3 regions of the Brevibacillus sp. NL20B1 genome follow, and region 1 is predicted to be linked to each of the others. Evidence: riboswitches for the same ligand, from Rfam matches in the RefSeq annotation. Region 1 holds a riboswitch; each other region holds the start of a gene.

The links. Region 1 has a riboswitch for S-adenosylmethionine ahead of KDN35_RS14945 (pyridoxal phosphate-dependent aminotransferase). Riboswitches for the same ligand answer to the same signal wherever they lie in the genome.
Region 2: another riboswitch for S-adenosylmethionine. It lies ahead of KDN35_RS00350 (aminotransferase class I/II-fold pyridoxal phosphate-dependent enzyme); the one in region 1 lies ahead of KDN35_RS14945 (pyridoxal phosphate-dependent aminotransferase).
Region 3: another riboswitch for S-adenosylmethionine. It lies ahead of KDN35_RS03400 (sugar ABC transporter substrate-binding protein); the one in region 1 lies ahead of KDN35_RS14945 (pyridoxal phosphate-dependent aminotransferase).

Annotation. Positions count from the first base shown of each region.
Region 1 covers NZ_JAGTPT010000022.1:58,604-68,237, reverse strand. Annotated here, with positions in the region: gene KDN35_RS14965 (MDR family MFS transporter) at 1-1,010, shown strand, start outside; gene KDN35_RS14960 (MarR family winged helix-turn-helix transcriptional regulator) at 1,340-1,783, shown strand; gene KDN35_RS14955 (efflux RND transporter permease subunit) at 1,780-4,920, shown strand; gene KDN35_RS14950 (efflux RND transporter periplasmic adaptor subunit) at 4,934-6,166, shown strand; SAM riboswitch class I at 6,333-6,438, shown strand; gene KDN35_RS14945 (pyridoxal phosphate-dependent aminotransferase) at 6,542-7,723, shown strand; gene KDN35_RS14940 (hypothetical protein) at 8,060-8,530, shown strand; gene KDN35_RS14935 (aminotransferase-like domain-containing protein) at 8,731-9,634, shown strand, end outside.
Region 2 covers NZ_JAGTPT010000001.1:49,971-59,604, reverse strand. Annotated here, with positions in the region: gene KDN35_RS00365 (PhoH family protein) at 10-1,341, opposite strand; gene KDN35_RS00360 (YhcN/YlaJ family sporulation lipoprotein) at 1,537-2,145, shown strand; gene KDN35_RS00355 (trans-sulfuration enzyme family protein) at 2,180-3,367, opposite strand; gene KDN35_RS00350 (aminotransferase class I/II-fold pyridoxal phosphate-dependent enzyme) at 3,364-4,530, opposite strand; SAM riboswitch class I at 4,627-4,739, opposite strand; gene KDN35_RS00345 (pyridoxamine 5'-phosphate oxidase family protein) at 4,829-5,287, opposite strand; gene KDN35_RS00340 (DUF5665 domain-containing protein) at 5,438-5,770, shown strand; gene KDN35_RS00335 (hypothetical protein) at 5,774-7,072, opposite strand; gene KDN35_RS00330 (hypothetical protein) at 7,278-7,550, opposite strand; gene KDN35_RS00325 (YlaH-like family protein) at 7,561-7,887, opposite strand; gene KDN35_RS00320 (deoxyribonuclease IV) at 7,891-8,751, opposite strand; gene KDN35_RS00315 (hypothetical protein) at 8,911-9,141, shown strand; gene typA (translational GTPase TypA) at 9,223-9,634, opposite strand, start outside.
Region 3 covers NZ_JAGTPT010000003.1:58,970-68,603, forward strand. Annotated here, with positions in the region: gene KDN35_RS03390 (ABC transporter permease) at 1-933, opposite strand, end outside; gene KDN35_RS03395 (sugar ABC transporter ATP-binding protein) at 911-2,446, opposite strand; gene KDN35_RS03400 (sugar ABC transporter substrate-binding protein) at 2,478-3,626, opposite strand; SAM riboswitch class I at 3,735-3,853, opposite strand; gene KDN35_RS03405 (VOC family protein) at 4,081-4,509, opposite strand; gene KDN35_RS03410 (hypothetical protein) at 4,701-4,847, opposite strand; gene KDN35_RS03415 (iron-containing alcohol dehydrogenase) at 4,888-6,063, opposite strand; gene KDN35_RS03420 (aldehyde dehydrogenase family protein) at 6,100-7,554, opposite strand; gene KDN35_RS03425 (LacI family DNA-binding transcriptional regulator) at 7,670-8,668, opposite strand; gene KDN35_RS03430 (nucleobase:cation symporter-2 family protein) at 8,954-9,634, opposite strand, start outside.

The DNA of each region.
Region 1 (9,634 bases):
CGGTCGGTTCTGTCGGCGCGATCGCTGTTTCTGTCGCGCTTGGCTTGACGACCGACTTCACCGCCTACACCGTGCTGCTGTTATTGAACGGATTTTTCTTTGGCACGATCTTTCCTGTACTGAATGCACTGGCTGTCCGCCTCTGGCCGGAAGGCGGGCGCAGAGGGCTGAACGTGATTTACGTCGCGCTCAACATCGGGGTGGCCGTCGGTTCGGCCTTGTGCGGCGTTTTGGCCAGCGTGTCGTTCGCCTGGACGTTTTTCGGAAACGCGATTGCGCAGGCTGTGACGCTGGCGATGTTTCTTAGGTGCCTGCCGCAGCATTTGGCGGATCAACCAAATGAACAGGTTCACGCGGCGGAATCGGCCGAGACAGAGGCGAAGCAGGCTGCGGCGGGAACAAACCATCGGCCGGTTGCCTGGGGGGCGCTCGCCGTGCTCTGCAGCGGCTTGTTGGTCTGCTGGATCGTCTACGTGCAGTGGACGACGGTGCTTTCCGCCTACATGCAGACGCTGGGCATTTCGCTTCGGCAGTACAGTCTGCTCTGGACGCTGAACGGAGCGCTCATCTTGTTTGGCCAACCGCTGATCTCCTGGATCATCAACAGCTTCGCCCGGACGTTGAAAGCGCAGCTGCTGCTCGGCGGGTACGTGTTTGCACTGTCGATGCTCATCCTCTCGCAATCGACGGCCTACGCCGGATTTGTTGCGGCCATGTTTGTGATGACGATCGGCGAAATGCTGGTGTGGCCGGCTGTCCCCACCATCGCTGCCGATCTGGCCCCGGCCGGCCGGGAAGGGATGGTCCAGGGCATTGTCAGCGGTATCGCCTCTGCTGGAAGGATGGCGGGACCGCTCGTGGGGGCGATGGCCTTCGAGGCGCTCGCTCCGCAAGGGATGCTTTACCTGATGGCGGTGTTGGCACTGGTGGCGGTAGGCTGTTTTGCCGCGTACAGCTCGTTCGTCAAGCGGACGGAGACGCAGCCGGCGGTAAGCGTGCCGGAGAAATGAGCCGGGGGAGAGGCCTTTGTCTCCGACTCCGGATGTGAAGCAAATGAAATAGATAAAATGAAATAGGTAATAGGGTCTAATAACATACGCTTTTACGGCAGCGTCCCTCTCGTGCGAGGGGCGTTTATTCATGGTAGACATGGATTGCCCCAGTTCATATTGAGTTCATAAACGCGTGGCATGGTAAGGGGTGAGCCGTGTTGGAGGGTGGTCTGTTGAAAAAATGATACATTTTACCACGAAAATTTCTTGATGCGAAATATGTCCTGTGTCATAATGTTTCGTGACGCGAAATAACAGAGGTGTGGCCTATGAATCCTATGAGGCGCATGTCGAAGCAGTTGATCCAGATGAACAAGGTCTACCTGGACGTCATCGCCCAGGAATTGACCCAATGCGGATTGACCATTCCGCAGATGTTCGTCCTGGGTCCCGTAATAGAGGCGCCCAGGACTATTGGGGAAATCAGCCGGCTGATCGACCTCTCCTACAGCACAGTATCCGGCATCGTCGACCGGTTCGAACGGGACGGCTATGTCAAACGGGTGCGGGACGAAAAAGATCGGCGCATCGTCTGGGTGGAACTTGCCGACACCCCGGAAGCGATCACGCAACGGATTCCCTTTATGCAGGGCGGCTACTTTGACAAGCTGTTCGACGGCATGTCCAGTCAAGAGGTGGAAGATGTGTGCCGATCGCTGACGATCTTGACACACTATTTGGAAAAACGGCAACAATCGTTTCCGAAAAAGGGAGGTAGCTGTACACGATGAATCTTTCCCGCTTCTCCATTCAACGCCCCGTTACCATCCTGATGATGACGGTGGCCCTGCTCATCTTCGGCTTCGTCTCCCTGCCCAAGCTGGCGGTTGAGCTGTATCCGGAGCTGAATCTGCCGGTGGCGGTGGTCGTCACCACCGTCGAGGGCGGCACGCCTGCCGAAGTGGAAAAGCTGGTGACCCGTCCCATCGAGGAAGCATTGGGAACGGTGCCCAACGTAGACAAAATCATGTCCAACTCCATCGAAGGGGCCTCCCAGGTCATCCTGCAGTTCAACTGGGGAACAAACATGGACCAGGCAACGTTGGACATGCGTGACAAGGTGGACTTGATCCGCGGAATCCTGCCGGACAACGCCAAGTCCCCCCGCATTCTGAAATTGGACCCCAACAGTCAACCAATCATGACCTTTTCCCTGACCGGGGAAGAAGACATCGTCAAGCTGAAGGCGATCGCCGAAGACACGATCAAACCGCATTTGGAGCGGATTGACGGTGTTGCCTCCGTCGGCGTCTCCGGCGGCCAGGAGAAGATCGTCGAGGTCGTGCTCGACCCGAACCGGCTGGCCGCTTACGGGATCGGCATTGACCAGATCCAGCAGGCTTTGATGGCTACCAACGTGTCCGGTTCGTCCGGTGTGATTCGCCAAGGCGACACCAAGCTGAGCATCCGGGTCGATGGCGAATACGATACCGTTACCGACATTGGCGAGACGCCGATTCATGTGCAGAACGGCAGCATCGCGCTGAAAAACCTGGCGACGGTCAACGAGACGTACAAAGACGTGACGCAGAAGGCGTACATGAATGGAATGCCCAGCGTCGGCCTGACCATTACCAAAGCCTCGGGCGGTAATACGATTGAAGTGGCAGACGCGGTAAACCGGGAGTTGGAGGCGCTGAAACAGATGCTGCCTCCCAACGTCAAGCTGACCACGATTCTCGACTCGTCCACGTTTATCAAGGATTCCATCTACACGGTCGGAGAGCACGCGCTCTTGGGCGGGGTGTTCTCGATCATCATCCTGTTCCTGTTTTTGAACAGCTTCCGTTCCATGTTGATCGTCTCCATCGTGATTCCGATCTCCGTGGTGGCGACCTTCTGCCTGATGTACTTTACCGGACAGACGATCAACATGATCTCGCTTGCCGGGTTGACCCTGGGGCTGGGTTCCCTGGTAGACTTCGCGGTCGTGATTCTGGAAAACATTTTCCGCTATCGGGAGCAGGGCAAGGGCATGATGGAAGCGGCCCGACTCGGTTCCAGGGAAGTGGGTACGGCGGTGATGGCCTCCGCGCTGGCGCAAATCGCCGTATTTGCTCCGATCGTATTTGTCGAAGGGCTGGCTTCCGAGCTGTTTGGCCCGCTGGCGCTGACGGTCGTCTACTCGCACATCGCCGCGCTTTTGGCTTCGCTGACGCTGGTGCCGATGCTTAGTTCCCGCTGGCTGAAACGAGTGCCGCACACCGAGGGAGAGGCGGTGGCCAACTACCGGGGCCTCAATCCGGTGATGTGGTTCAACAAAGGATTTAACAAAATCGCGCGCGGCTATGGCCGTCTGCTGAAGTGGGCGCTTGGTCACCGCAAGACCGTGTTTGCCCTGACGATCGCCTTGTTTGTCGGCGCAATTGCCCTCACCGGCGGAGTCGGCGCGGAATTTATTCCGAAGATGGACCAGGGACAGATTTCCATCTCCATTAAATTGCCGAACGGCACCATGCTGCAGGAGACGGAAAAAGTGGTCGCCGAAGTGGAACAGCGCGTAAAAGATCTGCCGGAAATGGAGCAGCTGTACACCTCGATCGGCTCCTCCGGCGGCCCGGCGCTCATCGCCAGCGCCATGTCCAACCAGGCGCAGCTGCAAATCAAGCTGGTGCCCAAGGACCAGCGCTCCGTCAGCACCGAGCAGGTGACGGAACAACTGCGCGAACGGCTGGCCGACATCTCGGGGGCGGAGATTGAGGTAACGGAATTGGACCAGTCGGGCGGCCCGATGGGGGCACCGCTGGAAGTGAGCTTGCGCGGGGATAACCTCGACGTGCTGGAAGACATCAGCTCGATCATCGCCGGCGAGATCAAACAGGTGCCGGGCACGCGCAACGTCACCACCTCGCTGGAAGAGACGCGCCAGGAAGTGCAGGTGCTGGTCGATCCGAAAAAGGCGAGCCTGTACGGGCTGACCACCAGTCAGGTCCTGTCCAACGTGCGCACGGCGTTTGACGGCATGACGGTCACCACCTACCAGACGGGGGATGACCAGATTGACGTGAAGATCATGCTGCCCAAGTCGTATCAGGACGACATCAGCTACCTGCAGCAGCTCCGCATCCCGACGGCGAGCGGCGCGCAGGTCGCCCTGTCGTCTGTCGCCGAGATCGTCAAAAAGGACGTGCCGCAGCTGATCAAACGCTCCAATCAGTCGCGGGAAGTGACGATCAGCAGCGATATCGTCGGACGCGACCTGAACTCGGTTTCCAATGACGTGATGGCCAGGCTGAACGCCCTGTCACTGCCGGACGGATACACGCTGGAATTCGGCGGTCAGAGCAAGGAGATGGCCGAGTCGTTCGGCAGCCTGGGACTGGCGATCATTCTGTCGATCGTGCTGGTCTACATGGTGATGGCCAGCCAGTTTGAATCCCTGTTTACACCGTTTGTCATCATGTTCTCCATCCCGCCGACGTTCATCGGCGTGGTCGTGGGCCTGCTTACGACCGGCTATCCGCTGAGCGTTCCGGCGCTGATCGGGTACATCCTGCTCATCGGGATTGTCGTCAACAACGCGATCGTCTTGATCGACTACGTCAACCAACAGCGCAAGCGGGGCGTGGAGCGGAACGAGGCCATCCTTCAGGCGGGGCCGATCCGTCTGCGTCCGATTCTGATGACGTCACTTGCGACGATTCTGGCGATCATGCCGCTTGCCTTTGGCGGCGGGGACGGGAACGAATCGATGGCGCCCATGGCTGTCGTCGTCATCTTCGGTCTCAGTTTCTCCACACTGATTACGCTTGTGCTGATTCCGGTCGTCTACACCTGGTTTGACGATCTGGGGCAAAAGTGGCGCAATCGCAAAGAAAAACGCAAGCAGAAAAAAGCGGCCGGCCAGGAAATGCCGACGTTGGGATAGGAGGCTACACGGTATGAAGATGAACAAGGGAAGTCTTGGGCTGCTGCTGGCCTTGGCAGTTGCCCTGGCAGGTTGTACGGCTCCGGATGCGGCCACGCAGCAGACGCAAACGGATAACAAGCCGGTGCCGGTACAGGTCGATACAGTGAAAAAGGGAAGCGTGTCGACGCGCGCGGGGGTAACCGGGAAACTTGCCCCCAACAAGGAAGTCACCTTGGCTCCAAAAGTGGGCGGCAAGATTGTGCAGCTGAACGTAAAACTGGGGCAGTATGTCAATCAGGGACAGGTGCTTTTCAGCCTGGAGAAAACGGATCTGGAGAATGCAGTGCAGCAGGCGCAGGCGGCGTACGATCTCGCCGTAGCCAACCTGAAGCAGAGTAATGCCGCCTCCGACCAGGGGCTGCAGCAGGCGAAAAACGGTCTGGTGCAGGCCGAACAGGCGCTGCGGGACGCGGAACGCGACTACCAGCGCATGTCTGACCTGTTCAAACAGGGAGCGGTGTCTCCGCAGCAATTGGAACAGGCACAGGCGGCCCTCACCAATGCGAAGACGGCGTATGCCAACGCCAAGGAAGCGCTGGAGATGGCTGAAAAGCAGACGGGAGTGGCCGTCACTCAGGCATCCGTGGAACAGGCCCGCATCTCGCTGCAAAACGCGCGTGAACAGTTGGCCAACGCGACGGTGACCGCCCCGATCTCCGGCTTCGTCTCCGCCGTCAACGGCCAGGTAGGGGAAATGGCTTCGCCGCAAGCGCCAGTGGTCACCATCGTGGATACCGATCCGCTAATCGTCAAGGCAAACCTCTCCGAAGAGGAAGTAACGTCAGTGAAAAAAGGGGACAAGGTGAAGATTCAAATCTCTGCCATCTCCAAGGAGCTGGACGGCACGGTGAGCGCGATCAGTCCCGTGATGGATCAGACGCTGCGCGCGTATCCGGTGGAAATTGCCCTGGCCAAGCAGGACGCTTCGCTAAAGGCGGACATGGTCGTCAGCATCCAGTTTGCGCATCAGCAAACCAACAGCATGCTGGTGGTGCCGCTCAAGGCCGTCTTTGACGAGAACGGCAAGCGGTTCGTCTACAAGCTGGAGGGAGACACGGCGAAAAAAGTGGAAGTGCAGACCGGGATCGAATCCAGCGATCTGGTGGAGGTAAAGGCAGGGCTGAAAGAAGGCGAGCAAATCGTCGTGCGCGGACAGACGCTGCTGAAAGACGGCGCCAAGGTAAACGTCCAGCCGACATCTTGACACTGTTCGCTTGCTAAAGTAGTATGAAAGAGATATCCAACCAGCACAGTCGGAATGCTGCGGCGGCCCTGCAGGGACTTCGCTTCGGGGGGCGACACGGTCGCTGACCCGCCGGATGCTGCTGGGATGGAACGAGACTGCAAACGAAACTGAATAGCATGCAATCACCTTATCAAGAGAGGCGGAGGGACTGGCCCGATGAAGCCCGGCAGCGGATCTGCCTGTGCAGATGCTGTGCCAATTCCAGCAGGAGCATTCCTGACAGATAAGAACGTGGAGATGTCGATCTGCCCCTTTTTCTGTACAGGAAAAGGGGCTTTTTGCTTAGCCGCCGACGTCTGCACGATTTACCCAAGGGAAAGGAACGAGAGACTGATGCGCATCCAACCGTCCGCCATGATTGACCGTCTGCCGACGCAGTTTTTTGCCTCGCTGGTGGCGAAAGTGAACAAGGCCATCGCCGCCGGCCATGACGTAATCAACTTGGGGCAGGGCAACCCCGATCTGCCGACGCCGCCGCACATTGTCGAGGAACTGCAGGAACATGCTGCCCGTCCGGTTCACCACAAGTACCCGCCGTTCAGCGGTCGTGTGGAACTGAAACGGGCTGTCGCCCACTGGTACAAGCAGGAGTTTGACGTCGATCTGGACCCGGAAGAGGAAGTGGCCATCCTGTTCGGCAGCAAGACCGGACTGGTGGAAATCTGCCAGGTATTGCTCAATCCGGGCGATGTGGCTCTGGTGCCGGACCCCGGCTATCCCGATTACTGGTCGGGAGTGGCCATCGCCGACGGGCGGATGGTGATGATGCCGCTGCGCGCCGCGAACGGTTTCCTGCCGGACTACGGCGAGCTGGCTCGAGAGGATCTGGACAAAGCCAAGCTGATGTTCCTGAACTACCCCAACAACCCGACCGCGGTCAATGCGCCGTACGAATTTTTCGAAGAGACGGTCCGCTTCGCCCGCAAGCACGAAATCGTCGTCTGTCACGACTTCGCCTACGGAGCGATCAGCTTCGACGGCAAGAAGCCGGTCAGCTTCCTGCAGGTGCCTGGAGCCAAAGAAGTGGGCGTGGAATTTTACACGCTGTCCAAAACGTACAACATGGCCGGCTGGCGCGTCGGCGCGATGGTCGGCAACCGGGAACTGGTCCGGCTGATCAACCTGATCCAGGACCACTACTTCTGCAGCCTGTTCGGCGCCATCCAGATGGCGGCGGTCCGGGCGCTGACCGATTCCCAGCAGTGTGTCCGCGAGTTGGTGACCGTATACGAAAGCCGGCGCAACGCGCTGTTTTCCAACCTGCACCGCATCGGCTGGGAGGCGGCACCGTCGCAGGGCTCGTTTTTCACCTGGCTGCCGGTGCCAAAAGGGTTTACCTCTGCCGAATTTGCCGACTTGCTGTTGGAAAAAGCCCATGTCGCTGTCGCACCGGGCGTAGGTTTCGGCCCCACCGGCGAAGGGTACGTGCGCGCAGCGCTTTTGGCCAGCGAAGAGCGGCTGGCGGAAGCAGTAGCGCGGATTGAGCGTTTGGGTATTTTCTCCCCGTGCAACTAGCAATATATCGTTCATGTGATTGAGAACTGACCGCCAGTGTGTTCGCAAAACGCCCTGGCGGTTTGATTTTTTGGGAAGCGAGGCGGAGGCCGGGGGCAGTGCCGCGTCCGGGATGGGCCCCGCCCAAAATAGGCGAGTGCCGCATAGTCCAAAACCGGGCGGGCGAATACTATAAAAAAGCGCGGCGGGCGCGATCACGAATGACGCGCCCATGCAAAAAAATCCATTCTCAGTAAAAATCATTCTCAGCATTGACAGATAATGATTTTCATTATACGATGGGTGTGGTAATGATAATTGATCTCAATGATCACGTTTGTTCGGCAGGAGGGTATCATGCGCTACCAGATCAACGGATATACGGACATGTATACGGTCATCTCCAATGAGCGCAAGATAGGCGGCGCCGTAGAAGCGGGTCTGATTCGCCTGCGGTCCGGCGAGGAGTTTGCCAACGCCGTGCTCACACGGTTGGAGATGTCCGGCGCACAGTTTTGCTCGCTCGGTTTTGTCACGGAGGAGGGCAAGCGGCTCATTGTCCATATCAATGACATCAGCATGATCGCCGACGCGGTGCACGTAAACGTGTGTGACCTGCGCAACGAGGTGATGCGCGCGGAGAAGATGGCGGAGCGGCTTAAGCGCTTGAAGCGGCTGTGCCAGTTGAACGAAGGAAGCTGCACGCCGACGTTCCGTGAAGAAGCGCTGTTGCTTGCTGAAGACATTGGCTTCGATGTGGCGCGCGAACACGTCGATCTGTCATTCCTGCCGCAGACGGAAAATGCCCGGGTGGTTCGCATCGCATAGGGAACCCGAACCCTGAACCCTGGCGCGCGATACAAACGAACACGATCCAGAGAATGAGACGGGAAGCGGTTTACGCTTCCTTTTTTGCTTGTCCAAGAGAACAATAGCCAAAACCTATTCCGTCTATAGCAAGCATAGATTGGACTTCTCCCGGCGTGAGTGATACAACAAGGATAAACTCAATCAAGGGGGAACGGAACATGGAGTACGCTTTTTCACAATCGGTTGGCGCACTGAGCTCCTCGGCCGTGCGGGAAATTCTGAAATTGACACAGGGGACCCCGGTGCTGTCGCTGGCTGGCGGACTGCCGGCAGAGGAGTTTTTTCCGCTCGAAGAAATGAAGGCTGCATTTGACCGCGCGCTCAGTCAAGGGCCGAAATCGCTGCAATACGGTCTGACGGACGGGTACCTACCGCTTCGCGAGTGGGTGGCATCCCGGATGAAACAAAAGAACATGAACGTGGGCGTGGAAAACATGCTGCTTACCACCGGCTCCCAGCAGGCCGTCGACTTGCTCTGTCGCGTCTATCTGGACGAAGGCGACGTCGTGCTGGTAGAAAACCCCACCTATTTGGCTGCTCTGCAGCTGTTTCAGTTCCGCGGCATTCGCGCTATTCCGGTGGAGGGGGACGACGAGGGCGTGGACATGGAGGATCTGGCCCGCAAGATCGCCCAGTACCGTCCCAAAATGGCCTATGTGATTCCCACGTTTGCCAACCCGACCGGCAAGGTATGGAGTCTGGAACGGCGTCTCGGCCTTTTGCGCCAGTGCCGCGACAACAACATCCTGATCCTGGAAGACGACCCGTACGGCGAGATTCAGTTTGACGGGGAGGCGCCGTATCCGACCATCTTCTCGCTGGATCAGCACCCCGAAGGTTCGGCGGTCGTCTACACCAGCACCTTTTCGAAAACGGTGGCGCCGGCGCTGCGGATCGGCTGGGCGATCGGAGACGCTCAGGTAATCCAGACGATGGTCAGAGCGAAACAGGCCGTCGACCTGCACTCCAGTTCCATTGACCAGATTGCGCTGCATCAACTGCTGTCCCGCTTCGATCTGGACGCCCACATCAGCAAGATCCGTGCCGCCTACCAGGAGCGGA
Region 2 (9,634 bases), on a different contig from region 1:
TATGCATCCCTACAGCAGATCGGCCGCCAACTGCGCCAGCACGCTGCGTTCCCCTTTTTCCAGCTTGATATGGCCCGCCAGCTTTTGCGTCTTGAACATCTCCACCACGTAGGTCAGTCCGTTGTTGCTCTCGTCCAGATAGGGGTGGTCGATCTGCTCCGGGTCTCCCATGAGCACAATTTTTGACCCTTCGCCGACCCGGGTCAGGATCGTCTTCACCTCGTGTTTGGTCAAGTTCTGCGCCTCGTCGATAATGATGAACTGACCGGGAATGGAGCGTCCGCGAATGTACGTCAGTGCCTCCACCTGGATGCTTCCCATGCCGGCGAGGATCTTGTCCAGATCACCCGGGTGCTTGGTATTAAACAAATATTCCAAATTATCGTAAATCGGCTGCATCCACGGCCGCAGTTTCTCTTCCTTTTCCCCGGGGAGAAAGCCAATATCTTTTCCCAGTGGGACAATGGGTCTGGCCACCAGCAGCTTCTTGTACGTCTGCAGGTCCTCGATCTGCAACAGCCCCGCCGCCAGCGCCAGGAGTGTTTTGCCGGTACCAGCCTTGCCCGTCATGGTGACAAGCGGAATCTCCTCCCGCAGCAGCAGTTCCATGGCCATGCGCTGCTGCACGTTGCGGGCGCGAATGCCCCAGACCGGATCGTCGCTCGTCACCAACATCTCCAGCGTCCTGCCTTCTGCGTCCACTTTGCCGATCGCGGAGATCGAGGGATTGATCTCGTCTTTTAAAATCAGGAACTGGTGCGGAAAAAACCGGGTATTGGGAAAACAGGCTGACAGGTTCAGCTTGCGGGAGGCGTAGTACGTTTGAATGATGTGGGAAGCCACTGTCAGCTTTTCGCAACCAGCATAAATACTGGAGTGCTCGACGACGCGGTCGGACAGGAAATCTTCCGCTTTCAGGCCGAGCGCGTCCGCCTTTACCCGCATCAGGGCATCTTTGCTGACGAGAATGACGGGACGAGGGCTTGGGGACAGGTTTTCCTCTTCCTGCAGATTTAGCGCTACGGCCAAAATCCGGTTGTCGTTTGTAAATTCTGTAAATTGCTTCTGCAGCTTGTGAAGCGATGAGTGATTCAACTCTACGCGAAACAGACCGCCTGTCTCCAGCGTAATGCCCTGATGCAGATGGCCCAGTTCGCGAAAACTGTCCAACAATCTCGACACGTAACGGGCATTACGGCCAATTTCATCCATATAGCGCTTTTTGGAATCAATTTCTTCCAATACCACGGCGGGTAGGACGATCTCATTGTCCGCAAAGGAGAACATCGCCCGCGGATCTTGCAGGAGTACGTTGGTGTCCAGTACGTAGATTTTCTTCAAAGTCTCGCCTCCTATTACCCATCTTCTCTATTATATGCAGTTGGGGACCGGATGCTCTGCTGTCCGAACGCGATGTATTACAGTGTATGACAAGGGGTGGACGGATAGACGAGAGGCAGAAGAATGAAAACGGGGCAGGCAGAACACAATACGACTAACCATCACCTGTACCGCAGCAATCCAGGGAAAGGAAGTATGACCGTGAAACGGACAGCGATCTATGTACTGAGCGTCAGCCTGCTCCTCTCCGCCTGCATGACGAACAACAAGCCTCCGGCCAACCAGGCGGCTCCGCAGCCCGGCCAAACTGTGCCGGAAACGCAGCGCGTCCAGCAAACCGCCCCGTCCCCAACCTACAACCAGTCGCCGCAGGCAACCGCTGAACGGCTGGTGCGCCTGGCCACGCGGGTGAAAAACGTCAATGACGCGACGGCGGTGGTCCTGGGCAAGTGGGCGGTCGTCGGCATTGATGTCAACGCCCATCTGGATCGGCCGGAAGTGGGCGTGATCAAATACTCGGTGGCGGAAGCGCTGAAAGAAGACCCCCAAGGGGCGAACGCCATCGTCACGGCCGACCCCGACATCGTGCAGCGGCTGCGGGAAATGGCTGCTGACATCCAACGCGGTCGTCCCGTGACCGGCTTGGCCGAAGAACTGGCGGACATCGTCGGGAGGCTCATGCCGCAGCTGCCGCGCGACGTGCAAAAACGGGAAGAGACGCCAACCAGGGAAAACGAACAGCGGATCAACAAAAGCGGCAACTCCAAACCGCAGGGAAATGAAAAAATCCCGGTGAACCGCTGACCATCGTCCGAAACAATACAGGCATTTTCCGGGCTTACGCCCAGGAAAATGCCTGTTTGTCGTCTGCCGCCTGCTCTGCGGGTCCAAGCGCGTCCAATGCCTGCTCCAGGTCTTGAAGCAGGTCGACAGCGTCCTCCAGGCCCGCGGAGAGACGGATCAGTCCGTCCGTAATTCCACGCCGCTTACGCTCTGCGGGCGGCATGGCGGCATGGGACATCATCGCCGGATAGGAAAGAATCGTTTCGACCGCACCCAGACTGACGGCGACAATCGGCAGCTTGACGCGGTCAAACAGCGCTTTGGCCCGCTCGCGGCTGCCCACGTCAAAGGAGAGTACCGCCCCGTGTCCGCTCGCCTGCCGGTTTTGCAGGTCATGACCGTCGTGTTCCGGCAATCCGGTGTAGTAGACGCGGCTGACCGCCGGGTGTGTGGAAAGCCAGTGGGCCAGCTTTTCCGCCGTCTGCGTGCTGACGTCCAGACGCGCTTTCAAGGACTTCAAGCCGCGCAGCACCAGCCAGGAATCCTGCACGCCGAGGATCGCTCCCATGCCGTTTTGGATCATGTAGAGCTGCTCACCCAATGCCGCCTCCTTGGTCACGGCCAACCCGGCCACGACGTCACTGTGGCCGCCGATGAACTTGGTCGCGCTGTGGATCACCACGTCCGCGCCCAGCTCCAGAGGCCGCTGATAGTACGGCGTCATAAACGTATTGTCCACGATCACCAGCAGTCCCCGCTGTTTCGCCAGCGCGCAGACAGCGGCGATGTCCGTCACTTTCAGCGTCGGGTTGGACGGAGTTTCCAGGTAGATGCCCTTGGTCTCGGGACGGATGGCTGCTTCCACCTGCTCCAACGACGTGGTATCGACAAAGCTGACGGCGATCCCCATGCGGGACAGAACATTGGTCAAGAAGCGGTAGGTGCCGCCGTATACGTCCTCCGCCACCACGACGTGATCTCCGGCGGAGAACAGCATGAACACACTGGAGATGGCCGCCATACCGGAAGCAAAGGCGAATCCGCGCTCGCCTCCCTCCAAAACGGCGATTGCCTCTTCCAACGCATGCCGTGTGGGATTGCCCGAACGGGCGTAATCGTAAACGACGGGCCGGTCCAGATCAGCCTGGTGAAAGGTGGACGCCTGATAAATGGGCACCGAGGCCGCCCCTGTCACCGGGTCGATACAACTGGTGCCGTGCAGCAGTTTGGTGGCAAACTTCATCGTACGCTCCCTCCCGTCAGTGAGAGACTTGCATCCAGAGCCTGACACACGTCAGCGATCAGGTCGTCGGGATGTTCGATCCCGACCGACAGCCGCAGCAGCCGGTCGCACACACCCACGTACTCGCGAATCTCTTGCGGGATGTCGGCATGCGTCTGCGTCGCCGGATAGGTGCACAGCGACTCCACGCCGCCCAGGCTTTCCGCAAACGATATGATCCGTAAGCTCTCCAGAAACGGCGCCACCTGTTCAGCCGAGCGCAGGCGGAACGAAACCATCCCGCTGAACCCGCTGGCCTGCCTGCACTGCACCTCATAACCGGGATGCTCCGGCAAACCGGGATAATAAACGTCCGTCACGGCAGGGTGTTCCCGCAATGTCTTTACAATCGCCAAGGCATTTGCCTGATGGCGTTCCATTCGCAGAGCCAGCGTCTTCATCCCCCGCAGCAGCAGCCAACAGTCCTGCGGCCCCAGCACCGCTCCGATCGAATTGTGCAAAAACCGGATTTTTTCGGACAACTCTTCACCCTTTGTGACGATCAATCCAGCGAGGACGTCGTTGTGGCCGCCGAGGTATTTGGTCGCGCTGTGCAGCACCAGGTCAGCCCCCAACTCCAGCGGCCGCTGACAGTACGGCGTCATGAACGTGTTGTCCACAATGGTCAACAGCCCGTTTCGCTTGGCCACCTCTGCCACCGCCGCGATGTCGGTGATCTGCATCAGGGGATTGGTCGGCGTTTCCACAAAAACAGCCCGCGTCTCCGGGCGGATTGCTTCTTCCAGATTCTTCACGTCACGCAGGTCGACATAGCTGAAGCGAAGTCCGTAACGTGAGAGCACCTGCTCGAACAACCGGTACGTCCCGCCGTACAGATCGAGCGATACGACCAGGTGATCTCCCTGGGAGAACAGTCCCATGACCGTATGTATCGCGGCCATGCCGGAAGCACAGGCAAACCCGGCGTCTCCCCCTTCCGCTTCGGCAATCGTCTGCTCCAGCACGGTCCGGGTCGGGTTGGCTGTGCGCGTGTAATCGTACCCCGTGCTCTGCCCGAGGGCGGGATGGCGATACGCGGTGGCGTTGTAAACGGGAAAGCTGATTGCGCCGGTCCGCTCGTCTTTGGCGACGCCCGCCTGCACCAATTTTGTCTCCAGATGCATATGGATCTCTCCCTCCAACAAAATGACCGAGGGCATTAAAAAAAGCCCTCTTTTCTCTGAAAAGAAGGCTTTGTTTACGCGTACGTAAGCAAATCCTTCTCATCTTTCAGAGCGTTACACTCTGCAGGAATTAGCACCAGTATCCCCTTGTACAGGTGATTGGTTGCCGGGCATCATCGGGCCAGTCCCTCCGCCTCTCTGGATAAGAAGTTTGCTATGCAATTTGCAATTGGTTGACCTTATACTACCGAAATCGGCAGTACCTGTCAACCTGTTTTTCATTATGCTGGTAACCCGATCACGTTGCGTTTTTCAATGCGGTCATCACCTGGTTGTCCAGTTTGCTGGCCGCATTTTTGTCGTACGTCTTTTCATATTGGGGCTCGACCGAGATGCGGGAGCCGTAGAACATCACGTCGCGAACGGCCTCGATGGCCACTTCCACCATCGCCAGCTTCAGCGGGACATTCTCCATCCGTTCCGTCTTGATCGTCGCCCTGCCGTTGATGGCATAGGAGGAACCGGCCCCGATCAAGTGCAGCACGACCTGCGGTTCCTTGGCAATGTTGGCCAAAATACGAGAGCGGTTGTCTACGGCGAAACGGATCAACTGCGGCGTCGGCGCAAACGTCCAGGAAAGGGAACTGAGCGACGGAGCGCCGGACTCGTGGTCAATCGTTCCGAGTGTGACAAAACGCTCCTGCTGCAAAAGCGCGAACAGTTCCTCCGAAAGCGTTTGGGAAACGGTTTCAGCCATTCCGATGCCTCCTTGAAAAGGGAATGTACGTCTATTGTACCTACCCGCCTGGCGATAGGCAAACCTTTCCGTCCAACACCTTGCTTCTCACCCGTTTTTTTCCTACACTGATACGTAACGGGAACGAATGCAAGACAGGAGGAGAGCCGCATGCCCCCATCCCCCACCGACCGCTTGCTGGCCAAGATCGACAAGCTGCTGGCAGAGCTGCAGGAAGTGCGCAAACTGAACGAACGGATGGACAAAATCGCCCTCTTTCTGGAGGATATCCGCCTCGCCGACGTGATTCAAAATTATACAGCCCCGAGCAAGCTGCTGTGGATCAACTTCCTCGCAGGTCTTGCCCGAGGCCTGGGATTGACGATCGGTACGGCCATCGTCCTGGTGCTGCTCGGCTCTTTTCTCAGCCAGTTCCTGTCCGTCCCGATTATCGGCGATTACATCCGCCAATTGATCGATTACGTGCAGGCCTATCGACAGTAAGCCTTATTTGTGATCGTCGTCATCACCGTGCTTTTTCCCATTGCCGTTGCCTTTCGGTCCCTTATCCTTGTCTTTCCCCTTGTCTTTGCCTTTTTCATCGTCATCGCCGTTGACCGGCTTGTTGTGCGGGATGTCGGCTTTGGCCACAAGTTTGCCGTCCAGGTACAGCTCGAGGTGGACTGCTTTCGCGCTGTACGAGCGATCGTGGTACTTCAGCTTCGCCTCAAACCGGCCGTCTTTCACTTTCACCTCGTGCTTTTTGCCGTCCGGCGCCACGACGTACAGCTTCACCTTGCCCTTGCCGTTCAGGCCGTCAATGCTTCCTTTCACGCGAACCTGTTTTTCCTTGGCATTGATCGTTGCGGTTCCCTCGATGCGGTAGCTGTGCGGCTTGTCAGCGTCGTTGATTACCTTCAGCTCCACGGATTCGGAATCGATTTTCTTGCCGTCTTTGTAAGCTGCGATCAACACCTTGCCTTTGCCGGCCTGTACGTCCTTCAGGCTGACAGAGAAAGAGCCGACGCCTTGCCACAGTTTTTTCACGTTCGCTTCTTTGGATTTGCCGTTGTACGTGACGATCACCTTGTCCGCTTCCTGGCTGATGATGCCGTTTACTTTCAGTTCCTGTTTCTTCTCATCCAACAGAGCCAAGGTGTGAATCAGCACGTCGGCCTGCACGACAGTTCCCGTGTTTACCTGCACCTTGCGGGTGTCCACCAGCTTGTCGTCCACGTACGCCTTGACTGTCGCGTACTGCGGCGTGGCGCTTACGATCGCCGTAAAGCTGACCGTGAAGGTATCCTCCGCGGTGGGAATCACTTCGATCGTGCCGCCGTTTGGCTTTTCGACGACTACTTTGGTCACATGTTCCGACACTTTCCCTTTCAGGTACGTAATTGTGTCGCGGGTCTCCGGTTTCACGCTGATGAAACCTTGTTCATCGACGTCAAAACGGACTTCCAGGTAGATGTCGGCGTAGTGTTCGCGGTAGACGCGCTCCCACTCTTCCGGATGTTCCTCGATGTACGTCCGCAATTTGGCGTCCAGCCCGATCTCTTTTACGACCAGATACAGGTGGTCGGCCTGCGTTTTCAACAGCATGTTCAGCGTCGCCGGATCGTTTGCCGCCAACTCTTTCAGATTGTATCGGGTGACGTGTTTGCTTTCATCGTTCATGACAACTTTGGTGCTGTTTGTTGCGGGTACGGGGGTGCTCGCATCTGCCAGGAGCGGAGTCACTCCCCCGATGATCGCCGCGGCAGTCACGACTGCCAATACGGGCTTGGTTCCTATTTTCTTCATGCTGCCTTCTCCTCTCTATGTAGTTCCTGCCCTGGACACCCTAACAGACGACAGGTTTCCTGCAAAGGTTGCAGTTACGACCAAAAACGGGGGATGCCGAGACCAGATTGGGACAAACGACACAAAAAAACCCCGCCTCTGGCGGAGACGGGGATAATGCCGAAGTCCCAACCGTTCTTTCGTTCGGCGGAGCCTCATGCCGGTTCTACTCGTTATACCGGGGTTCGTTTTCGATTGCAGCCAAAAGCGATTCCGCTTCCTCCGAGGGATAGCGGCGTTCCCAGACTTCGTCGGGGAAGACGCAGCGAACCACGTACCAGTCCCCTTCGCGGCGATACTCGCATTCCGATGCCTGGTGGTCCTCTCTCAGGATGTCCGCGAAAAATGCTGCCGTATCCAGAGCGGACCGGTCATCCGGCCGCGCGTCGGCGACGATTTGAATCTGCAGCCAGTTGTAGAGCGCATCCTCCCGCTTCACGACGGTTCCCTCACTTCCCGCTGCGTTCTCCCGGCTTGTTCCGCATCTTGACGATCACCAGAATGGCAACGGCGACCAAAAGTGCGCTTTTCACCGGGAGCTGCACGTCCAGAATGGCAAAAATCAATGCGCCGATAAAGAGCAGCACATACAACAGGAGCGTTTTCAGAATCGGCATGCGCCAGCGGGTGGCAAACCCGAGATAGTACACGATGATCAACTCGACAAAAATGATCCAGGTGCGGTAGTGGTCCGCCCACAAGCGGAAGCTGTCGTACGCCGACAGCTGGTCCGGTGCGGCTGGTGAATAGGTGGAGGCAAGCTCAAACCACTCCATGCGTCACCCCTCCTGCCCCGCAGCGTCCAGGCCCTCGCGGCGCAGTTCGTGCAGGTACACCATCTCGTCTGCGTACTCCCGTTCGTCTTCCACTGGGGTTTCCAATACAACAGGCAGGTGCTGGAGTTTGTCGCTCACCAGGAATTTGGCCAGCGCTTCACTGCCAATCTCCCCTTTGCCGATTTTTTCGTGGCGGTCTTTCCGGCTGGCAAAAGGGGCCTTGCTGTCGTTGAAGTGGATCGCCACCAGGTGCTCCAGATAGCCTGTCCGCTCCATCTCTTCCAGCAGGTCGTCAAACGTCTCTCCTCTCCACTGCCCGGCGGCAAAGGCGTGGCACGTGTCAAAGCAGAACCCGATTTTCTCGGGGAAACGGGTGGCGGCGCGAATCTCCATCAGATCCCGGATCGTCAGTCCCAGTTCGGAGCCTTGGCCAGCCGTGTTTTCCAGCAGGAGCTTGACCGGACCGTCGTACTGCTCCAGAATCAGGTCCAACGTCTCTACCATTCGTTTTGTCCCGTATTCTTCCCCTTCGCCGACGTGCTTGCCGCAGTGCACCACGGCGCCGACCGCCCCGTAGGCTTCGGCAATATGCAAATCTTCCAAAATCGAGCGAATCGTCACTTCCTGCAGATCCGGCTTGGGCGTAGACAGGTTGGTGATGTAGGGGGTGTGGCAGACCAGGGTGAGATCGTGCTTTTGCAGCAGGTCCACCCCTTTGGTCGCGTCCCGGTAGTCAATTTTTTTCGGGCGCAGACCGCGCGGGTTCTTCGTAAACACCTGCAGCGATTCCGCCCCCAGCTCAATGGCGCGCAGGACTGCTTGTTCCAGTCCCTTGCCAACGCTGATATGGCATCCGATTTTCAATCTGGTTTCACTCCTACGATAAAATCTGTCCATTTAACTTTATCAGTTGGCCCGTGCCCTGTCAAAATGAGAACCCTGCGCATGCAGCAGTATCATAAAACGCGATCCGTCCGCTTACCTATGAAGTAGTGACCATTCAGCAGAGCGGGAGGGAAACGGGTGAAACATGCACAAGCGATGGCCAGCGTGCAATTTTTGCAGGAGCGGTTCGCCTACCGCACCATGTACGACTCGGTGAGAAAAAGCGGACTGGGCCAAGTGCGAACGATTGTGGTGCAAAACCAGGACGGCGTAGTCCGTGTCCTGCAAAGCACCGTGCGAAACGGAACAGAATCGCTGCAGCAGATCATCCTCGCCGAGGAAGAACTAAACATCCTGAAACAGCTGTAGCCAATCCCACGAGCAAACCGCATGACGGAAAAAAGAAAAGCCGTGCTGCCTGTATAGACAGTACGGCTTCTTCCGTTGTCGTTACGCCTGTGCCTGCGCTTCCCAGCGTTTTTGCTTTTCGTAGCGCTCCCGCTCCGACTTGGTCAGGAACTTCTTGCGCAGGCGGACAGACTGCGGCGTCACTTCGCACAGTTCGTCGTCGTTCAGATACTCCAGCGCTTCCTCCAGCGTCAGCAGACGGGGGGTTTTCATCTTCACCGTCTCTTCTTTGGTCGCCGAGCGGACGTTGGTGGCGTGCTTTTCCTTGCAGACGTTGACGGTCAAGTCGTTGTCCCGGTTGTGCTCGCCTACGATCATCCCCTCGTACACCTCTGTCCCCGGGGTGATAAACATCACGCCGCGGTCTTCGACGGACATCAGACCGTACGTGGTCGCTGTGCCCGTCTCGTTGGAGATCAGCACGCCGGCACGGCGGCCGCCCACGCTGCCGGGA
Region 3 (9,634 bases), on a different contig from region 1:
GTAATACGGCACGTTCATCATCGTCAACCCGTTCATCAGCACGCCCATCAGGATGGCGCCGCAAAAGGTGCCGAACGCGTTGGGCTTGCCCTGCCCGAAGATGGAAAACCCGATAAACGCAGCAGCCACGGCGTCCATCAACAGCGGCGATCCGGCCATCACCTGGCCGGTGCCGATCCGCGCCGTCAGCACGATCCCCCCGATGGAGGCGAACAGCGCCGACAGCATGTAGGCCAGCGTGCGGTACTTGTTGACCGGTACGCCGGAGAGGCGGGCCGCTTCCAGATTGCCGCCGGTGACGTACAGCATCCGTCCGAAACGGGTGTAGTTGAGAAACACGTGCACGCCGACGACGGCCAGCGCCATCAGGATGACCGGGACGGGAATGCCCCATATTTCCCCCTGGCCGATGAAGAGAAACGACGGAATGATGATGCCGGGAGCGGACGAGCCGTCGGCCATCGGCATGTTGTTGTAGATGGAAAAGCCCTGCGTGTAGCTGAGGTGAATGCCCTGAAAGACGTACAGCGACACGAGCGTCGCCAGGATGTCGGGAATCCGCACCTTGACCACCAACAGCGCGTTGATCAGCCCGATCACCAGACCGGCCAGGAGCGGAACAACCACCGCCACCAGCAGTTCCTGCCGGTACCACACCATGAGCGAGGCGGAGAGCACCGTCGCCACGCTGACCGTCGAACCGACGGACAGGTCAAAGCCGCCCACGATCAGGGAAAAGGTAACCCCGATTGCCACCAGCGTCACGATGGAAATGGAACGCAGGATGTCCACCAGATTGGCGTAGCTGAGAAAGTTTTCGTTGACGATGCTGAAAAACACGATCACGGCCAGAATGGCCAGGAGCGCACCGTACCGCTGCGCCAGCGACCCCCGCGTCTGTTTTGTTTTTTCACCCTGCAGCACTGCTTCCATGATGATTCCCTCCACTCATGTAATACATCACCGTCTCGGCCGTGATCCGTCCTGTCGTCCATTCGCTCCGGCTCCACTCGGCGGCGGTCCGTCCGTTTTCCAGCACGATCAGCCGATCGGCCAGCGCCAGTGTTTCGTCAATCTCGCTGGAAAAGTACAAGACGCCTCTGCCCTCGTCCGCGAGTTCCTTAATCAAGCGGAAAATCTCCTGCTTGGCGCCGATGTCCACGCCCTTGGTCGGCTCGTCGAAGAGGAACACGCTGGCCGTGGTCAACAGCCACTTGCCGATCGCCACTTTCTGCTGATTGCCGCCGGACAGGCTGCCCGTCGGCTGATCCAGCCCGGCCGTCTTGATGCCCAGCCGCTCCACGAGGGATTGGGCCGCCTCGCGCTCCGCCTTGTCCGAGAGAAAGCCTCCGCGCGTAAACGCCTTCAGGTGGGCCAGTGTCAGGTTGTGCTTCACCGGCTCCTCCACCAGGATGCCCTGCAGCCGCCGCTCTTCGGGAATCAGCGCGATGCCGTTTTGAATCGCCTCACCAGGATGGCGGAGGCGCAGAGTCTTCCCTCTCAGCCGGATCTCGCCGCCGTCCAGCCGGTCGGCGCCGAACAGGGCACGGGACACCTCCGTCTTGCCGGCGCCCACCAGTCCCACCACCGCGACGATCTCCCCCTGCCGCAGCTGAACGTCAAACCGCTTCACCTTGTGGCCGATCCGCAGCTCTCTCGCTTCCAGCAACACCTCGCCTGCCCGTCTGCATCTCTCGTCTGCCTGATTGGCTTCGCGGCGGCCCAGCATCGCCGCCACCGCCTCTTCCGGACTGGTCTGTTCCGTCCGCTTTTCCCACACCCGGCTGCCGTCCCGCAGCACAGTGATGCGATCAGCGATGGCAAACACCTCCGGCAGCCGGTGGGAGATGTAGACAATCCCCAGCCCTGCCGCCTTCAAGCTGGCAATCAGCTCAAACAGCGCCGCCGCTTCCGTCAGGCTGAGCGGCGCGGTCGGTTCGTCAAAGATGACGAAGCGGACATCCTGGGCCACAGCCCGGGCCAGCAGCACCAACTGTTTCTCCGCCAGCGTCAGCTCCTCCGCCTTTGCCTTCAGCGGCAGGGAAAAACCGCACCGGCTGAGTATCTGTTGGGCCCGCTCCACCGTACGCTTCGGCGAATGCCACCAGGCGCCGGCGGAGACAGTATGGTCCAGAAGTATGTTTTCCGCGACGCTCAGGGAGGGAATCAGCCCCGTGTCCACTTCCTGCTGCACGAGGTGGATACCGGCCCGCTTGGCATCCCGCGGTCCGCTGACGGCCAGCTCACGGCCGTCGATCAGAATGCTGCCGGCCGTCGCCTGCTCTGCGCCGGAGAGAATTTTCATCAGCGTGCTTTTGCCCGCTCCGTTGGCTCCGAGGATGGCGTGCACCTCCCCGCTGCGCACGGTGAAATCCACTCCGCGCAGGGCGTACACCCCGCCGTACTGCTTGACGATCCCCTTCATTTCCAAAACAGAGGCCGTCATCTCGCATCCCTCCCTGATCTGTCCATTTCGGTCACTTGTGCTTTGCCTCCAGCGCAGCCATCCACGGCGAGATGGCGGCGTCGCTTCGACCCCATCCGCTCACGTATTGCGTCAGGTCGGACATGTTGACCGGTTGGTCCGGCAGTTTGTCCTGGCTGACCAGATGCGGATCGAGCGAGAAGTACTTGGGCGTGTGTTCGCCGGCGATCTTTTGGTAGAGGAAGCGGCTCTGCACCCGTCCGATGTCCGCCGGATCAGTCGCCGCCGACGCTTTCCACGGGCTGTTCGGCTCCTGGATGAGCTGCAAGTCCTCGTCGGACAGGTCGATGCCGAACACCTTGATCTCCGTCCGTCCCGCCGCCTTGATCGCCCGTGTGGCCCCTTTGGCAAATTCGTCCCACGGCGCCCATACGGCGGCAATGTCGCCTTTGTTGGGGAACTTTTTCAGGATTGCATCCATCTGCGCCTGGGTGTCCAGCGCCGTATTCGGCGTGGCCGAACCGAAGCGGGCGATCTCCTTGATGTTGGGGTAGCGCTTGAGAAAAATCTCGTAGACGCGGTTGCGCTTTTCCATCGGCGCAAAACCGCCCACCCAGATGTAGACGATGTTGCCTTTCCCGTCGATGGATTGGGCCAGATTTTTCAGCCCCTGCCAGGCCAGGCTGTAGTCGTCCTGGTCAATTACAGTGACGCCTTCCACCTGGTCCAGGTCGTTGTCAAACGCGACGACGGGAATCCCCGCCTTGACCGCCCGCTCCACCCCCGGCTGCAGCGCTTCCGCACGGCCGTGGTTGATCAGGATGCCGTCCACTTTTTGGTTGATCGCGGTGTCCAGGTGGGCCGCCATTTTGCCCAAATCGCCGTCCGCGTTGTAGACGACCAGCTCGCCGCCGAATTTGCTCACCTGCTCTTTGACTCCTTGCAGGTACTGGGCAGAAAACGTTCCGATGGAAAACTCGCTGACCAGAGCGATTTTCAACGGTTTGTCCACTGCCGCCGGAATAGCTGCCTGAGTTGCCGCCGCCGGTGATGCGCCCGGCTGCTGCGGCGCGTCCGCCGGCTGTGATGACGGTGACGTGGCAGACTGGGCAGACGGCGCCGGCGGCTGTTCATTGGTGCAGCCCGTCAGCAAAAGAGCAGCGACGAGACTGGCAGACATCCATTTGTTGATCGTTTTCATCTGGTACATCCCCCTCATGAGTGCGTAAAAAATAATGACATGGACGGAAAAACCGAAAAAACAAACGCCTCTTTTCCTTGAGAAAAGAGGCGCGGTTTGCTCGCTCACCTCTCATCTCTCAGGATAATTCCTGCAGGAGTTAGCACCGTGCCGCAAGAGCAGCATGCTCTTGACAGTCGGTTGCCGGGCGTCATCGGGCCAGTCCCTCAGCCTGCTCTGGATAAGAAGGCATGTGTAATTCCAAGTTTTCCACTATGCTTTTTAATATTGATGACATCATACATCGAAGCGGGATGTGCCGTCAATCCCGTTTTTCGATCGCTTCTCCAAAAAATTCACAACTGTCAGCATCTTCCGCTGACAGTTTTCAATCGACGAACAGCGAAGGTTGGGCAGGCGTAAAACGCCAAGGAAAACGGCTCTGCTGCAATCAACGCGAGCAGAGCTGTTTTCGTTACTGTTGTTTCCCCTCCGTGTTGATTTGGAAGGTCACGCCAAACTTGTCCGTTACAATCCCATAGGCCGGGCTAAAGAACGTCTCTTGCAGCGGCATGTTCACCTGACCGTCCTGCTTCAAGGCTTCATAGATTCGTGTCGCTTTTTCCTTGTCGTCCGTCGAGATACAGATGGTGATTTGACTGCCGCTCTGATGGGGTTGGCCCGGAGACGTATCGGAAAACATGAGGTCCGACTCGCCGACCCTTATCATGGCATGCGACACGCGGTCCTTTGCCTCTTCCGGCAGGGGAAATTCCGGGTTTTCCGGCATCTCGCCAAACGTTTGGTAAAACAGGATTTTGGCATCCAGTGCTTGTTCGTAAAAGTGAATGGCTTCCTTGGCATTTCCGTCCATGATCAGATAGGGGATCAAGCGCAGTGTCATCAGGAATCAGCTCCTTGGATTTTCATTCTGCCCGCCGCAAAAATCCGTACGGGCCACAGATTGACACGTATTAAAGCAAGCCATACTCTCTATTATTTCCGATTCTCTGATTTGAAAACGAATCCAGTGTCAATGATCGTGTTGTTTACAGGAAGGAAAATGAAGCATGGCTTGAAACAAGCGAGATTTTGCTAGATCCCCCACTCTTTTTTCAGCAAATAAATCAGTTCTGCTTCCCGCTCGTCGTTCTTCTTCTGCAAAAATTCCTTTGTCCATTGATAAAAACCGTGTCCGTTTTTCTGGCCGTATTTGCCTTCGTCCACCAAACGGCGCATCATACCGAGAGAGGCCGAGTCGGTGCTGAGGTCGGGAAACAAATTATTCCAAAAACAGTTTGCCGGCGAACGATTCACGGTAAATGGTTTCGATGTCCGCAGCCGTCAGCCAGCGTGGATTATTGTTCAGCAGTCTGTCGATTTTGCTTGCTTCTGCTGCCAAGGCCGGAATGTCTTCTTCTGTCACGCCAACATCTCTGATGCTGGCGGGAATGCCCACGTCGCAAGACAGTTTGGCGATGGCGTGGACCGCCTGCATTGCTGCATCGCGAAGCGACAACCCGTCTACGTTTTCTCCCATCGCCCTGGCCACTTCCGCAAATTTGGGAATATTCGAAACTACATTGTACTTCATGACGTAGGGGAGCAGCAAGGAGTTTGCCACCCCGTGGGGCACTTTGAATTTGCCTCCCAGCGGATAGGCCAGCGCATGGACGGCTCCTACCCCGGCGTTGCCCAGCGAAATGCCGGCGAGCAGACTTCCCATCGCCATGTCTTCGCGCGCTTTGAGGTCATGTCCCTGATACACGGCTTGGCGAAGGGAACGGGAAACCAGTTTGATCGCGTGCAGGGCAATCGCGTCCGTCAGTTCATTTGCCCGAATCGCCGTATAGGACTCCACCGCATGAACAAACGCGTCCATCCCCGTCGCGGCCGTGACGGATGGAGGCACCGTCACCGTTAGTTCCGGATCGACGATGGCCACATCCGGGAGCAGGTACGGTGAGACAATTCCCTTTTTCACCTGGTCGCGCGTGTCCGTAAAAATGGCGTTGCAGGTAACTTCCGACCCGGTTCCGGAAGTGGTCGGCACGAGGATGAAGGGCACGCCCTTGATCGCCACCTTGTCAATGCCCACCAGGTCGCGCACATCGCCCGTGTTGGTCATCATAATGGACAAGGCCTTGGTCACATCCAGCACGCTACCGCCCCCGATCCCGACAAACACGTCATAGCCCCGACCCCTGACCTGGGAGGCAAGCTGCTCCAGATTTTCAAACGGAGGCTCCTGCATGATTTCATCAATCACGTGAACGGGCAGGCCTGCTTGCGTCAGCGGGGTTACGGCCTTGTCGACCAGACCTGTTTGCTTCAATACCTTGTCGGTCAAGACCAAAACCTTTGTTGCCCCCAGCTTCTTTGCCTTCTCCCCAATGTGTGCAATCGAGCCGATTCCCGTCACGAGTTCAGTCGGTGTTCGAAACACGCTAATGCTCATCGTCCATTCCTCTCCTATCCCGCACATATTTTCCGTCTACAGCAGCTTCACACCGATAAATTTCACTTCGGTCATATCCTCAACGGCGTATTTCACGCCTTCTTTACCGATCCCGCTCCGTTTTACGCCACCGTATGGATAGTTGTCCTGGCGAACGGTTGACACTTCGTTAATCCACACCCCGCCGGTTTCCAGCTCGTCGGCCAGGCGAAAGGCACGATTGATATCCGACGTGAAAACGCCTGCCTGCAGGCCGTAGTCGGAAGCGTTCGCGAGTGATACCGCTTCTTCTTCCGTGTCAAACGGGATGACGACAACGACAGGGCCAAATACTTCCTGACATACGACTTTCATGTCCGGCTTGACATCCACCAGAACGGTGGGATGGTAAATGGATCCTTCCCGCTTGCCGCCGGTGAGCACTTTCGCACCGTTTTCGACCGCTTCCTGCACCCATTGTTCCACGCGTACGGCCGCCTCTTCCGTAATCAGCGGACCTACATCTGTTGTTTCCTCGGCCGGATTCCCTACGCGCAGGCTCGCCACCCGCGGCACAAGCCGATCGAGAAACGTCTGGTACAGCGTCCTTTGCACATAGATGCGCTGCACTGAGATGCACGCTTGGCCGGCATAGGCAAACCCGCCCGTCACGATGCTGGAAATCGCTGCGTCCAGGTTGGCGTCCTCGAAGACCAGATTGGGCGAATTCGAGCCCAGCTCCAGGGTTACTTTTTTGTTGCCGGCCAGTTGTTTGATTTTATAGCCGACCGGCCCGCTTCCCGTGAAGGTCACCTTCTTTACCAGCGGGTGGGTGACAAGCGGTTCCCCCAGATCGGGACCGGTGCCCATCACGACATGCAACGCCCCTTTCGGCAGCCCTGCCTGTAGCAGCAGCCTGGCGAGTTTCAGCGCGGACAGCGGCGTTTTTTCGGCCGGCTTTATGACCACGGTGCAGCCTGCTGCGATGGCCGGGGCCACCTTGTGCAAAACGAGATTCAGCGGGAAATTGAACGGCGTTATGGCGGCGACCACCCCAACCGGATAGCGGCGGGCAAATCCGATTCGGTTTTCTCCGCCGACCGCACTGTCCATTTTGATGAGTTCGCCGTCGTTGGCCTTGGCCACGTCGGCAGCGAAGCGCAGTACCTGCACCGCACGTCCCACCTCTCCCCGCGCATCGCGGATCGGCTTGCCCGCTTCACGAGACAGGAGGTGAGCAAAATCCTCCCGCTGCGCCTCGAGGGCATCGGCAGCTTTCCGCAAAATCTCGGACCGCTGGTGCGCGGGCATTTTTTTCATGGTTTGCTGAAAGACCCGGTGGGCGGTTTGGATGGCCTGTTCCAGATCTTCTCTCGTCGCAAAGTCCACAACTCCTATCAGTTCGCCATTGTACGGACTGCGAACCTCGTGCCGAATCCGGCCGCCCCCGGTAACCTCGTTGCCGTCGATGAGAGAGCCGACGTGCATGACGGTGATCTCGCTTTGATTCATCTCCACCACTCCTCCTGCGGGTCGTTACACCTTTTGATCCAATGCTGATTCTTTCTTGAATCGCCCCTATGAATACGTATTCATAAACATCGAAAAAGAGGTGTCCCGGCCATGGCTACTTGCGGCGGGCAGTCGTCTTGCGAACAATCAGCTCGGGCTGCAGCACAATCTGTCGCAGCTGTTTCGGGCGCTCCCCTTGCTGAATCATCTCGATCAGGTTTTCGGCTGCGATCTCCCCCATCTTGAATTTGTGATGACCGATACTTGTCAATTGGATGGCGCGATGGGAGGAAATCTTGATGTCATCAATCCCGACCAGACTTACGTCATCCGGGATGGACAGCCCCATCGACATGATCGTATCCATGCAGGCCAACGCCATGGTATCGGTCGCACAGATGATCGCCGTGGGCGGTTCGTCCAGGTTCATCAACCTCCAGGTGATTTTTTCCACCTCGGCTGACGTCGTGTTCGTAACAAACACAAGCTGCGGATCGATCTCGATGCCGGCTTCTTCCATCGCTTTTTTGAACCCTGTTTCCCGTTCAAGAAAGGTAGAGATCGTGGGTTCGCCCGTAATGTAGGCAATCCTTTCATGTCCCAGGTCCAACAGATGCTTGGTAATCATTTCGCCTGCCCGCGTGTTGTCCAGAACGACGTAGTTCCCACCGTTTCTCGGGCGGCGGTTGAAAAACATGTACGGGATGCCGGACTGCTCGATCTCGTGAAACAGGGGATCGTCCAGCAGGATGGATGACATCAGGATGCCGTCCACCTTGTTTCCCATCACGGTGTTCACAATGTCTTTCAGCTTTGCCTCGCCCTCAAAGTACACCATGGTTTTGTAGCCGTGTTTGGTCGCCAGGTTGATAATGGAGTCGGTGGTTTCCACGAAGAAGCCGTTTTTGAGCGTACCGGAAATCAAGGCGATGGTTTTCGTGCTGTTCGTCACCAGGCTCCTGGCGATGAGATTGGGCTGATAGCGCAGGGTTTCCATCGCCTGCAGCACCTTTTTTCTCGTCTCGGGCTTCACGCTTTTCGCGTTGTTCAGTACGCGGGAAACGGTGGCTTGGGACACCCCCGCCAATTTTGCAACATCTTTGGAAGAGATCATGGAACGTTACCTCGAATGTATACGTATTCATTGGTAGAGAATAGTATACCGCCTGTTTGGTAATCTGTCCATATTCAAACGTCGTTGGAGATATAGTACGCGGACGCTGCCAACTTCTTGGCTGGTCGTCAAGAGAGCGAGCGGGCCCTATCACCACCCATGCCCCACGGACTTTGTCTACAAGCAAAGGGGACTGTCTGCACAGTCCCCTCTTTGACTACAGTCCAACAGGTTATTCATCTAATGTAAAAAGTCCGTGGACGGGCGGAGGAGGATTCCTTTTCCCTACGCCTCTGTAACGGTACCCGTATGCACCGGCGTTGATTGTTTTTGTGTTTGCCGGCTGTGCACGAGCAGAATGTTCAGCACGACAGCCGTGATCGAACCGGTGACAATGCCGTTTTGCAGAATCATTTTCGCCATCGTCGGCAGTTGATCAAACATCTGCGGGACGGCAGCGGACCCAAGCCCGACGGCAATGCTGCAGGCGGCAATCAGCAGGTTCTCGTTTTGGCGCAGATCGACTTGCGACAAGATATTGATCCCGGATGCCACCACCATGCCGAACATGGCGATCATCGCGCCGCCCAGCACCGGATTGGGGATGACGGTGGTCAGCGCGGCCAGTTTCGGGAGCAGGCCGAGGACCACGAGAATGCCGCCGGCGGCTACCATTACGTCACGGGTCTTGATTTGCGTCAGGGACACCAAGCCGACGTTCTGAGAAAAGGCGGTGTATGGGAAGGCGTTGAAAATCCCGCCCAGCATGATCGCAATCCCTTCGCCGCGCAATCCTTTGACGACGTCCTGGCTGCTGACGTCCTGTTCCGTCACTCTGCCGAGGGCAAAATAGACGCCGGTCGATTCCACCATGCTGATGATGTTCACGAGGATCATGGTGAGGATCGCAACGATGTGAAACTCCGGCACGCCGAAATAGAACGGCTGGACAATGTTGACCCAGGA